DNA from 2 places in the Nocardiopsis gilva YIM 90087 genome. Region 2 is predicted to be linked to the other one. Evidence: predicted binding sites of a transcription regulator. Region 2 holds the regulator's gene; the other holds the start of a gene.
The links. The regulator HspR, encoded in region 2, represses chaperone genes until heat shock. The targets are predictions, from matches to a motif close to ANTTGAGTCNNNNNGACTCAANT.
Positions count from the first base shown of each region.

Region 1: lon (endopeptidase La) is a predicted target of HspR. The motif match lies at 2,525-2,547, and genes of this name have one in related genera.

Region 1 covers NZ_CP022753.1:1,814,701-1,819,115, reverse strand. Annotated here, with positions in the region: gene lon (endopeptidase La) at 84-2,513, opposite strand; gene CDO52_RS08560 (ArsR/SmtB family transcription factor) at 2,686-3,078, shown strand; gene CDO52_RS08555 (SRPBCC family protein) at 3,068-3,577, shown strand; gene CDO52_RS08550 (ABC transporter substrate-binding protein) at 3,735-4,415, opposite strand, start outside.
Region 2 covers NZ_CP022753.1:837,010-841,424, reverse strand. Annotated here, with positions in the region: gene grpE (nucleotide exchange factor GrpE) at 1-602, shown strand, start outside; gene dnaJ (molecular chaperone DnaJ) at 735-1,889, shown strand; gene CDO52_RS04095 (heat shock protein transcriptional repressor HspR) at 1,895-2,323, shown strand; gene clpB (ATP-dependent chaperone ClpB) at 2,480-4,415, shown strand, end outside.

The sequences.
Region 1 (4,415 bases), 980 kb from region 2:
GTGGTGAGGCCGCTCACCGAAACCAACGGGGCCGTTGGCTGACGTGTCAGCCAACGGCCCCCTTCCGCATGGCGGCCGACCTCTTAGGCGGCCACCGCCGTCGCCCCGCTGTGGGCCGGTTCCAGTGCCAGGTCGAGGACCTCGCGGACGTCGCTCACCGGGTGGACGGTGAGCTGCTCCAGCACGTCGGCCGGAACGTCGTCCAGGTCGGGCTCGTTGCGTGACGGGATCAGCACCGTGGTGAGGCCTGCACGGTGGGCGGCCAGCAGTTTCTGCTTCACGCCGCCGATCGGCAGCACCCGCCCGGTCAGCGACACCTCACCGGTCATCCCCACGTCCGAGCGCGCGGGGCGGCCCGACAGCAGCGACGCCAGCGCGGTCGTCATGGTGACACCCGCGCTCGGGCCGTCCTTCGGGATCGCGCCCGCCGGGACGTGGATGTGGACGCCGCGCTCCTTCAGGTCGCCCACCGGCAGCTCCAGCTCCGCGCCGCGCGAGCGCAGGTAGGAGAGGGCGATCTGGGCGGACTCCTGCATCACCTCGCCGAGCTGGCCGGTCAGGGTCAGCCCGCTGCCCCCGGCCTCGGCGTCGGCCAGCGAGGCCTCGACGAAGAGCACGTCGCCGCCGACCCCCGTCACCGCGAGGCCGGTGGCCACGCCCGGGACGGTGGTCCGGTCCGCCGACTCCGGTGTGTGCTTCGGACGGCCGATGTACCCGGCCAGGTCCTCGGCACGCACCGCCACCGGGAGCTCCCGCTCGCCCAGCGCCACTCCCGCTGCGACCTTGCGCAGCACCCGGGCGATGGTGCGCTCCAGCCCGCGGACGCCCGCCTCCCGCGTGTACTCGGCGGCGATGCTACGCAGCGCGTCCTCGCCGAAGTCGACGTCGGAGGCGTCCATGCCCGCCCGCTCCAGCTGGCGCGGGAGCAGGTGGTCCCGGGCGATGGTGACCTTCTCGTCCTCGGTGTAGCCGTCGAGCTCGACCAGTTCCATCCGGTCCAGCAGCGGGCCGGGGATGGTCTCCAGCGCGTTGGCGGTGGCCAGGAAGACGACGTCGGACAGGTCCAGGTCGACTTCCAGGTAGTGGTCGCGGAAGGTGTGGTTCTGCGCCGGGTCCAGCACCTCCAGCAGAGCGGCCGTGGGGTCGCCGCGGAAGTCGCTGCCGACCTTGTCGACCTCGTCGAGCAGCACGACCGGGTTCATCGAGCCGGACTCCTTGATGGCCCGGACGATGCGGCCCGGCAGGGCGCCGACGTAGGTGCGGCGGTGGCCGCGGATCTCGGCCTCGTCGCGGACGCCGCCCAGCGCGACACGGGTGAACTTCCGCCCCATGGAGCGCGCGACAGACTCTCCCAGCGACGTCTTACCGACGCCGGGCGGGCCGACGAGGGCGAGCACGGCGCCGCTGCGCCGCCCGCCGATCACGCCGAGGCCCTTGTCCTCGCGGCGCTTGCGCACCGCCAGGTACTCGACGATGCGCTCCTTGACGTCGTCGAGGCCGGCGTGGTCGGCGTCAAGGACGTCGCGTGCTCCGGCGATGTCGTAGGCGTCGTCGGTGCGCTCGTTCCACGGCATGTCGAGGATCGTGTCGAGCCAGGTGCGGATCCAGCCGGACTCCGGCGAGGAGTCGCCGGCCCGCTCCAGCTTGTCGACCTCGTCGAGCGCGGCCTTGCGCACGTGCTCGGGCAGGTCGGCGGCCTCGACGCGCTCGCGGTAGTCCTCTTCCTCGCTGCCCGGCTTGCCGGACAGCTCGTTGAGCTCCTTGCGGATCGCCTCCATCTGGCGGCGCAGCAGGAACTCGCGCTGCTGCTTCTCCACGCCCTCCTGGACGTCGGCGTCGATGGTCTCGGCGACGTCGAGTTCGGCGAGGTACTCGCGGGTCCACTCGCTGAGCAGGCGCAGCCGCTCGGCGACGTCGTAGGTCTGCAGCAGTTCCAGCTTCTGCTCGGTCTTCAGGAACGGGGAGTAGCCGCCGCGGTCGGCCAGCTTGCCCGGGTCGTCCAGCTGCTGGATGCCGTCGAGGATCTGCCAGGCGCCGCGCTTCTGCAGGTAGGTGGTGAGAAGCGCCTTGTACTCGCGGGCCGCCTCGGTGATCTTGCCGGGGTAGCCGCCCTCGGGCACCTCCTCGTGGTGGGTGTCGACCGACACCCACAGGGCGGCGCCGGGACCGGTGGTCCCGCTACCGACACGGGCGCGCGCGATTCCGCGCAGCACGGCCGCGGGTTCGCCTTCGGGGGTGCGGCCGACCTGTTCGATGACGGCGACGGTGCCGACACCGGCGTAGGAGCCGTCGATGCGCGGCACGATCAGCACCCGCGGCTTGTTGTTTCCCTTGCTCCCCTGCGACGTCACGCCGGGAACCTTCGCCCCCTGGTCGTCTCCGGCCTCGGCGGCCTCGATGGCGGCACGGACGTCGGACTCGGAAATGTCCACTGGCACGACCATGCCAGGCAGGACCACGTCGCCGTCGAGGGGGAGCACGGGCAACGTCACGCTGGACTGGGCTTCACTCATCGGACCCTCCTTGTTGAGTCACTAACACTCAATAAAAAAGAGTCGGGGTTTGTTCCCCTCGCCGCGTTCGCCGTGAGCGATCGCGATCGAAGGCGCCCCACCCCCTTGACGCCCCCTCCCCTGAGGCACATAATCAACCTATAAGTTGAACAACCGAGAGGTTGAATAGGACATGGCAGAAGATCAGCTCAGCCTGACGTTCGCCGCACTGGCCGACCCCACCCGGCGGGAGATCCTGGCCCACCTGGCTGAGGGCGAGGCGACGGTCAACGAACTGGCCGAGCCCTTCTCCGTCAGCCTCCAAGCGATCTCCAAACACCTGAAGGTGCTCGAACGCGCGGGCCTCATCAGCCGGGGCCGCAACGCCCAGTGGCGGCCGTGCCGCCTGGAGGCGGCGCCGTTGCAGTCGGCCTCCGACTGGATCGAGAGCTATCGGGCCGGTTGGGAAGAGCGGTTCGACCGCCTCGACCAGGAGATCGAGAACCTCCAGCACCGCATGGAGGCCAACCGCGAGAACCAACGACAGGATCACCAGGGCCAAGGGGATGAGAACGATGGCCGATAAGACCAACACGACCGACAAGACCGAACTCATCGTCGAACCGGGGCACCACGACATCGTCGTCACCCGCGTCTTCGACTCTCCGCGCGACGTGGTCTACCAGGCATTCACCGACCCGGACCTGATCCCCAAGTGGTGGGGACCCGCGCAGTACGAAACGACCGTCGACCGTGCCGAGGTCCGGCCGGGCGGGGTGTGGCGCTATATCAGCCGCGACGAGAACGGCACCGAATACGCCTTCAAGGGCGTCTACCACGACCTCGTCGCCCCGGAAAGCATCGTCTCCACCTTCGAATTCGAAGGCGTGCCAGGCCACGTGGAACTCGACACCGCCACCTTCGAGGAGATCGACGGCGGCAAGAGGACCAAGTACACCAGCGTCTCCGTCTTCCAATCCGTCGAAGACCGCGACGCCATGGTCGCCTCCGGTATGGAATCCGGCCTCCGCGAGACCCTGAACCGCTTCGCCGACATCGTCGAGCGCGCTGGCGCCGACCACTAGCCACTACGGCACAACCCACGCCCGTAGCACACTCCTGGCCATCGGCGGCCGCGTCACCGCGGTACGCCGTTGGCCAGGACGAGCGCCTGTGCGACCCGCCCAACGGCCCCGACCGCCGCACGGCCTCGCCGCGGAGACGTGTCCTGCCGTGCCCCTCTCACCCGGCGGCGTCAGGAACGAGATCGTTGAACCGGTCATCGACGTAGTCCGCCATCACCGGCGCGTCGGGAATCTCCCCGGCGTCGGCGAACGCGTCGGCCAGGTCCTGTTCGGAAGCGATCAACTCCTTGTCGATGGCCCTCGGTGTGGGGGAACGCCGCTCGGCGGCGATGCGGGTGACCTCTTCGGGCAAGCCGGTGTGTTTGGACCACGCCTTCGCGTAGGCGTCAGGGTGGGCCGCGCTCCACAGCACCGCGCGGTGGATCCGTCCCAGGTAGTCCTCCAGCGCCGCCTCTCTCGTCGGATCCTCCACCGCGTCGACCGCGGCGACCTGGAAGGTGAAGGTGTTGCTGTACCCCTCGGCGTTGACCAGGATCTTCGCGTCCGCACGGTCCTCGGCTTGGGCGATGTAGGGGTCCCATGCCGCCCAGGCGTCGGCCTGCCGCTCGGAGAAGGCCGCCAGCGCGTCGGCGGGCTGCACGTAGTTGACGTCGACGTCGTCGAAGCCGAGTCCTTCGGCCTCCAGGACCCCCAGCAGCTGACCGTGGGCGGAACTGCCCTTGGTTACGGCGATGGAGCGTCCCGCCAGATCCTCGGGGCTGTCGATGTCGGAGTCGGTCGGCACGACGATCGAGGTACCGTCCGGCGACGACGCGAAGGCGGCGACGATCCGCATGTC
Region 2 (4,415 bases):
CCGCCCCGGACGCGGCCGAATCGGCGGGCACGGCGGAGGCCCCCGCTGCCGAAGCCAGCAGCGCGGAACTCGCCGAGGCCAAGCAGCAGGCCGCCGAGCTGCTGAACGACCTCAAGCGGTTGCAGGCGGAGTACGCCAACTACCGCAAGCGGGTCGAGCGCGACCGGGCCGCCGTTCGGGAGCAGGGGCTCGCCCAGGTTCTGGGTGAGCTACTGCCGATCCTGGACGACATCGGGCGGGCCCGGGAGCACGACGAGCTCAACGGCGGGTTCAAGTCCGTCGGCGAGGCGCTGGAGTCCGCGGTCACCAAGCTGGGGCTGAAGAAGTACGGGGAGAAGGACGACGAGTTCGACCCCACCGTGCACGAGGCCCTGACCATGGTGCCGATGCCCGGTGTCACCACCCCGACAGTGATCGAGGTGTTCCAGCCCGGGTACGTCATCGGGGAACGGGTGATCCGCCCGGCCCGCGTGGTCGTGGCGGGGCCCGCCGAGGACGAGGGCACCGAGCCGGAGGGGGGCGCGGAGGCGGCCTCCGCCCCGGAGGACGCGGCCGAGACACCGGCCGCCGAGTCCGGGCCCGACGGCGAGGAAAAGAAGTAGTGAGTGAACCGCCCCGGGCGCCCGCGTGGCACCCGGGGCGGTGAACCAGGGTGAGCAGTGGGCAGGATCGCCTAGAAGCGGACCGCACCGCCCCACCGGTAACGAGCGCGAAGCGGGAGAAGGCAAGCGTCGATGAGCACCAAGGACTACCTGGAGAAGGACTACTACAAGGTCCTCGGAGTCTCAAAGACGGCCACGCAGGACGAGATCAAGCAGTCCTATCGCAAGCTCGCGCGGGAGAACCACCCCGACGCCAACACCGCCGATCCCAAGGCCGAAGAGCGCTTCAAGGAGATCTCCGAGGCCTACAGCGTTCTGTCGGATGAAGAGCGCCGCAAGGAGTACGACGAGGCGCGGTCGCTGTTCGGCGGCTCCTACCAGCCCGGCGGGGGAACCGGGCCGGGCGGATTCGACCTGGGCGACCTCTTCGGGCACGGCCAGGCCGGCGGCGGCGTCGGCGGCGAGCGGCTGAGCGACCTGTTCGGCGGGCTGTTCGGCGGCCGGGGGCGCACCAGCACGCGGTCGCGGCGCGGTTCCGACGTGGAGACCGAGACCACGCTGACCTTCAGCGAGGCGGCGCACGGCGTCACCCGGTCGTTCAAGATGACCAGTGACGCCGCCTGCGGCACCTGCAAGGGGACGGGGGCCCGGGCCGGGTCCGCGCCCCGCATGTGCCCCAAGTGCTCCGGCACCGGGCACGACAACACGAACCTGGGAGGGTTCTCCCTCTCAGAGCCCTGCAGTCAGTGCAAGGGGCGCGGGCTCGTCGTGGACGATCCCTGCCCCGTGTGCAACGGCAGCGGTCGGGGGAAGAGCACCCGCACGGTCCAGACGAGGATCCCCGCGGGGGTCTCCGACGGCCAGCGGATCAGGATCAAGGGCAAGGGCGCGCCGGGGGAACACGGGGGACCGGCCGGAGACCTCTACGTGGTGGTTCATGTGCAGCCGCACCCAGTGTTCGGCAAGACCGGCGACAACCTGACGATCACCGTTCCGGTGACCTTCCCCGAGGCGACGCTCGGCGCCGATGTGCGCGTGCCGACCCTCAACGGGATGCCGGTGACGGTGAAGATCCCCCCGGGCACGCCGAACGGGCGCACGTTCCGGGTCCGGGGCAAGGGCGCGGACCGCCGCGACGGAACCAAGGGCGACATGCTCGTGACCCTTGAGGTGTCGGTGCCCAGGACGCTGAGCGAGGACGCCCGCGCGGCCCTGGAGAAGTTCCGGGCGGCAACGGCGGACCAGGACCCGCGCCGTGACTTGGAGACGCGGGCGAAGGGAATGTGAATGCCATGACTCACCGAGGGTTCGGCGAGGACATCCCGGTCTACGTGATCTCCGTCGCCGCCGAGCTGTCCGGGCTCCACCCGCAGACGCTGCGCCAGTACGACCGGCTCGGCCTGGTCTCACCGGGCCGCGCCGCGGGGCGGGGGCGGCGCTACTCCATGCGCGACGTCCAGATGCTGCGCGAGGTGCAGCGGCTGTCGCAGGAGGAGGGCATCAACCTCGCCGGGATCAAGCGCATCCTGGAGCTCCAGCGTGAGGTCGATGAGCTGCGCGAACACCTCTTCCACATGCGCAACGAGCTGGACGCGGCGCGCACCGCGGTCGCACGGCGGCTGGCCCAGAGCGCCCCGGATCAGGGCAACGAGCTGCTGCCGCTCCGGCACACGCGGCTGACGATCTTCAACACCGCGCCTCCCCCCGAAGACGAGCAGTAACCCGCTTTCTCCATTGATCTCGGGGATATCGACCTAATGCTCGCCGGTATTAGGTCGATATCCCCGAGATCAACGGAGGCGAGGGGCGAGCCTGGGGCGTATGTCCGAATTGCACCACCATTACGACTGATTCTGCTGTTAGGGGGCGGCGAAGCGATGAACTACAAACTCACCACCAAGAGCCAAGAAGCGCTATCGGCGGCGATGCGGCGCGCGACCACGGACGGTAGCCCGCAGGTCGAACCGCTGCACCTGCTCGCCGCCCTCCTCAACCAGGGGGAGGGCGTCATCCGCCCCCTGCTCAAGGAGGTCGGGGTCGACCCCGGCCAGTTCGACACCAAGGTCGAGCAGGCCATCGCGGGACTGCCGCGCGCCGCGGGCAGCACGGTCAGCGCCCCGGCCAGCTCCCGGCAGCTCATCGTCTCGCTGAACACCGCCGCACAGCGCGCCCAGCAGATGGAGGACGAGTACGTCTCCACCGAGCACCTGCTCGTCGGGCTGGCCGCTGACGGCGGCGAGGCCGGACGCCTGCTCAAGGACGCTGGTGCGACGCCCGAGGCGCTGCTGGAGGCGTTCGAGCGGGTGCGCGGACCGGGCAGGGTCACCTCGGAGAACCCCGAGGAGACCTACCAGGCGCTGCAGAAGTACGGCGTCGACCTGACCGAGCGGGCGCGCGCGGGCGCGCTCGACCCGGTGATCGGCCGCGACTCCGAGATCCGGCGGGTCATTCAGGTGCTGTCCCGGCGCACCAAGAACAACCCGGTGCTGATCGGTGAGCCGGGTGTCGGCAAGACCGCGGTCGTGGAGGGCCTGGCGCAGCGCGTCGTCGCCGGTGATGTGCCCGAGTCGCTGCGCGACAAGCGGCTGATCGCGCTCGATCTCTCGGCGATGGTGGCCGGGGCCAAGTACCGCGGCGAGTTCGAGGAGCGGCTGAAGGCCGTCCTGAACGAGATCAAGGAGAGCGACGGCCAGATCATCACGTTCATCGACGAGCTGCACACCATGGTGGGTGCGGGCGCGGCCGAGGGCGCGATGGACGCGGGCAACATGCTCAAGCCGATGCTCGCGCGCGGTGAGCTGCGCATGGTCGGCGCGACCACCCTGGACGAGTACCGCGAGCGCATTGAGAAGGACCCGGCGCTGGAGCGCCGCTTCCAGCAGGTGCAGGTGGGTGAGCCGTCAGCCGCCGACACCATCGCCATCCTGCGCGGGCTCAAGGGGCGCTACGAGGCACACCACAAGGTGCAGATCTCCGACCAGGCGCTGGTGGCGGCCGCGACGCTGTCGGACCGCTACATCACCGCCCGCTTCCTGCCGGACAAGGCCATCGACCTGGTCGACGAGGCGGCCTCGCGGCTGCGCATGGAGATCGACTCGCGGCCGGTGGAGATCGACGAGCTGCAGCGCACCGTCGACCGGCTGAAGATGGAGGAGATGGCGTTGGAGAAGGAGTCCGACGCCGCCTCGATCCAGCGGCTGGAGCGGCTGCGCGCCGACCTCGCCGACCGGCAGGAGGAGCTCAACGGGCTGGTCGCCCGGTGGGAGCAGGAGAAGGCCGGGCTGAACCGGGTCGGTGAGCTCAAGGAACGCCTCGACGACCTGCGGACCCAGGCCGAGCGCGCCCAGCGCGACGGCGACTTCACCGAGGCCTCGCGGCTGATGTACGGGGAGATCCCGCAGCTGGAGAAGCAGCTGGAGGAGGCGTCCTCGGCGGAAGAGGCCGAACAGGAGTCCGACGCCGAGGCGCCGACGATGGTCAAGGACGAGGTCGGGGCCGACGACGTCGCCGATGTCGTGTCGTCGTGGACCGGCATCCCGGTCGGCCGTCTGATGGAGGGCGAGACCAGCAAGCTACTGCGCATGGAGGACGAACTCGGCACGCGGCTGGTCGGCCAGTCCACGGCGGTGGCCGCCGTGTCCGACGCGGTGCGCCGCGCCCGGACCGGCATCTCCGACCCGGACCGCCCCACCGGCTCGTTCCTCTTCCTCGGCCCGACGGGTGTGGGCAAGACCGAGCTGGCCAAGGCGCTGGCGGAGTTCCTGTTCGACGACGAGCGCGCCATCGTGCGCATCGACATGAGCGAGTACGCCG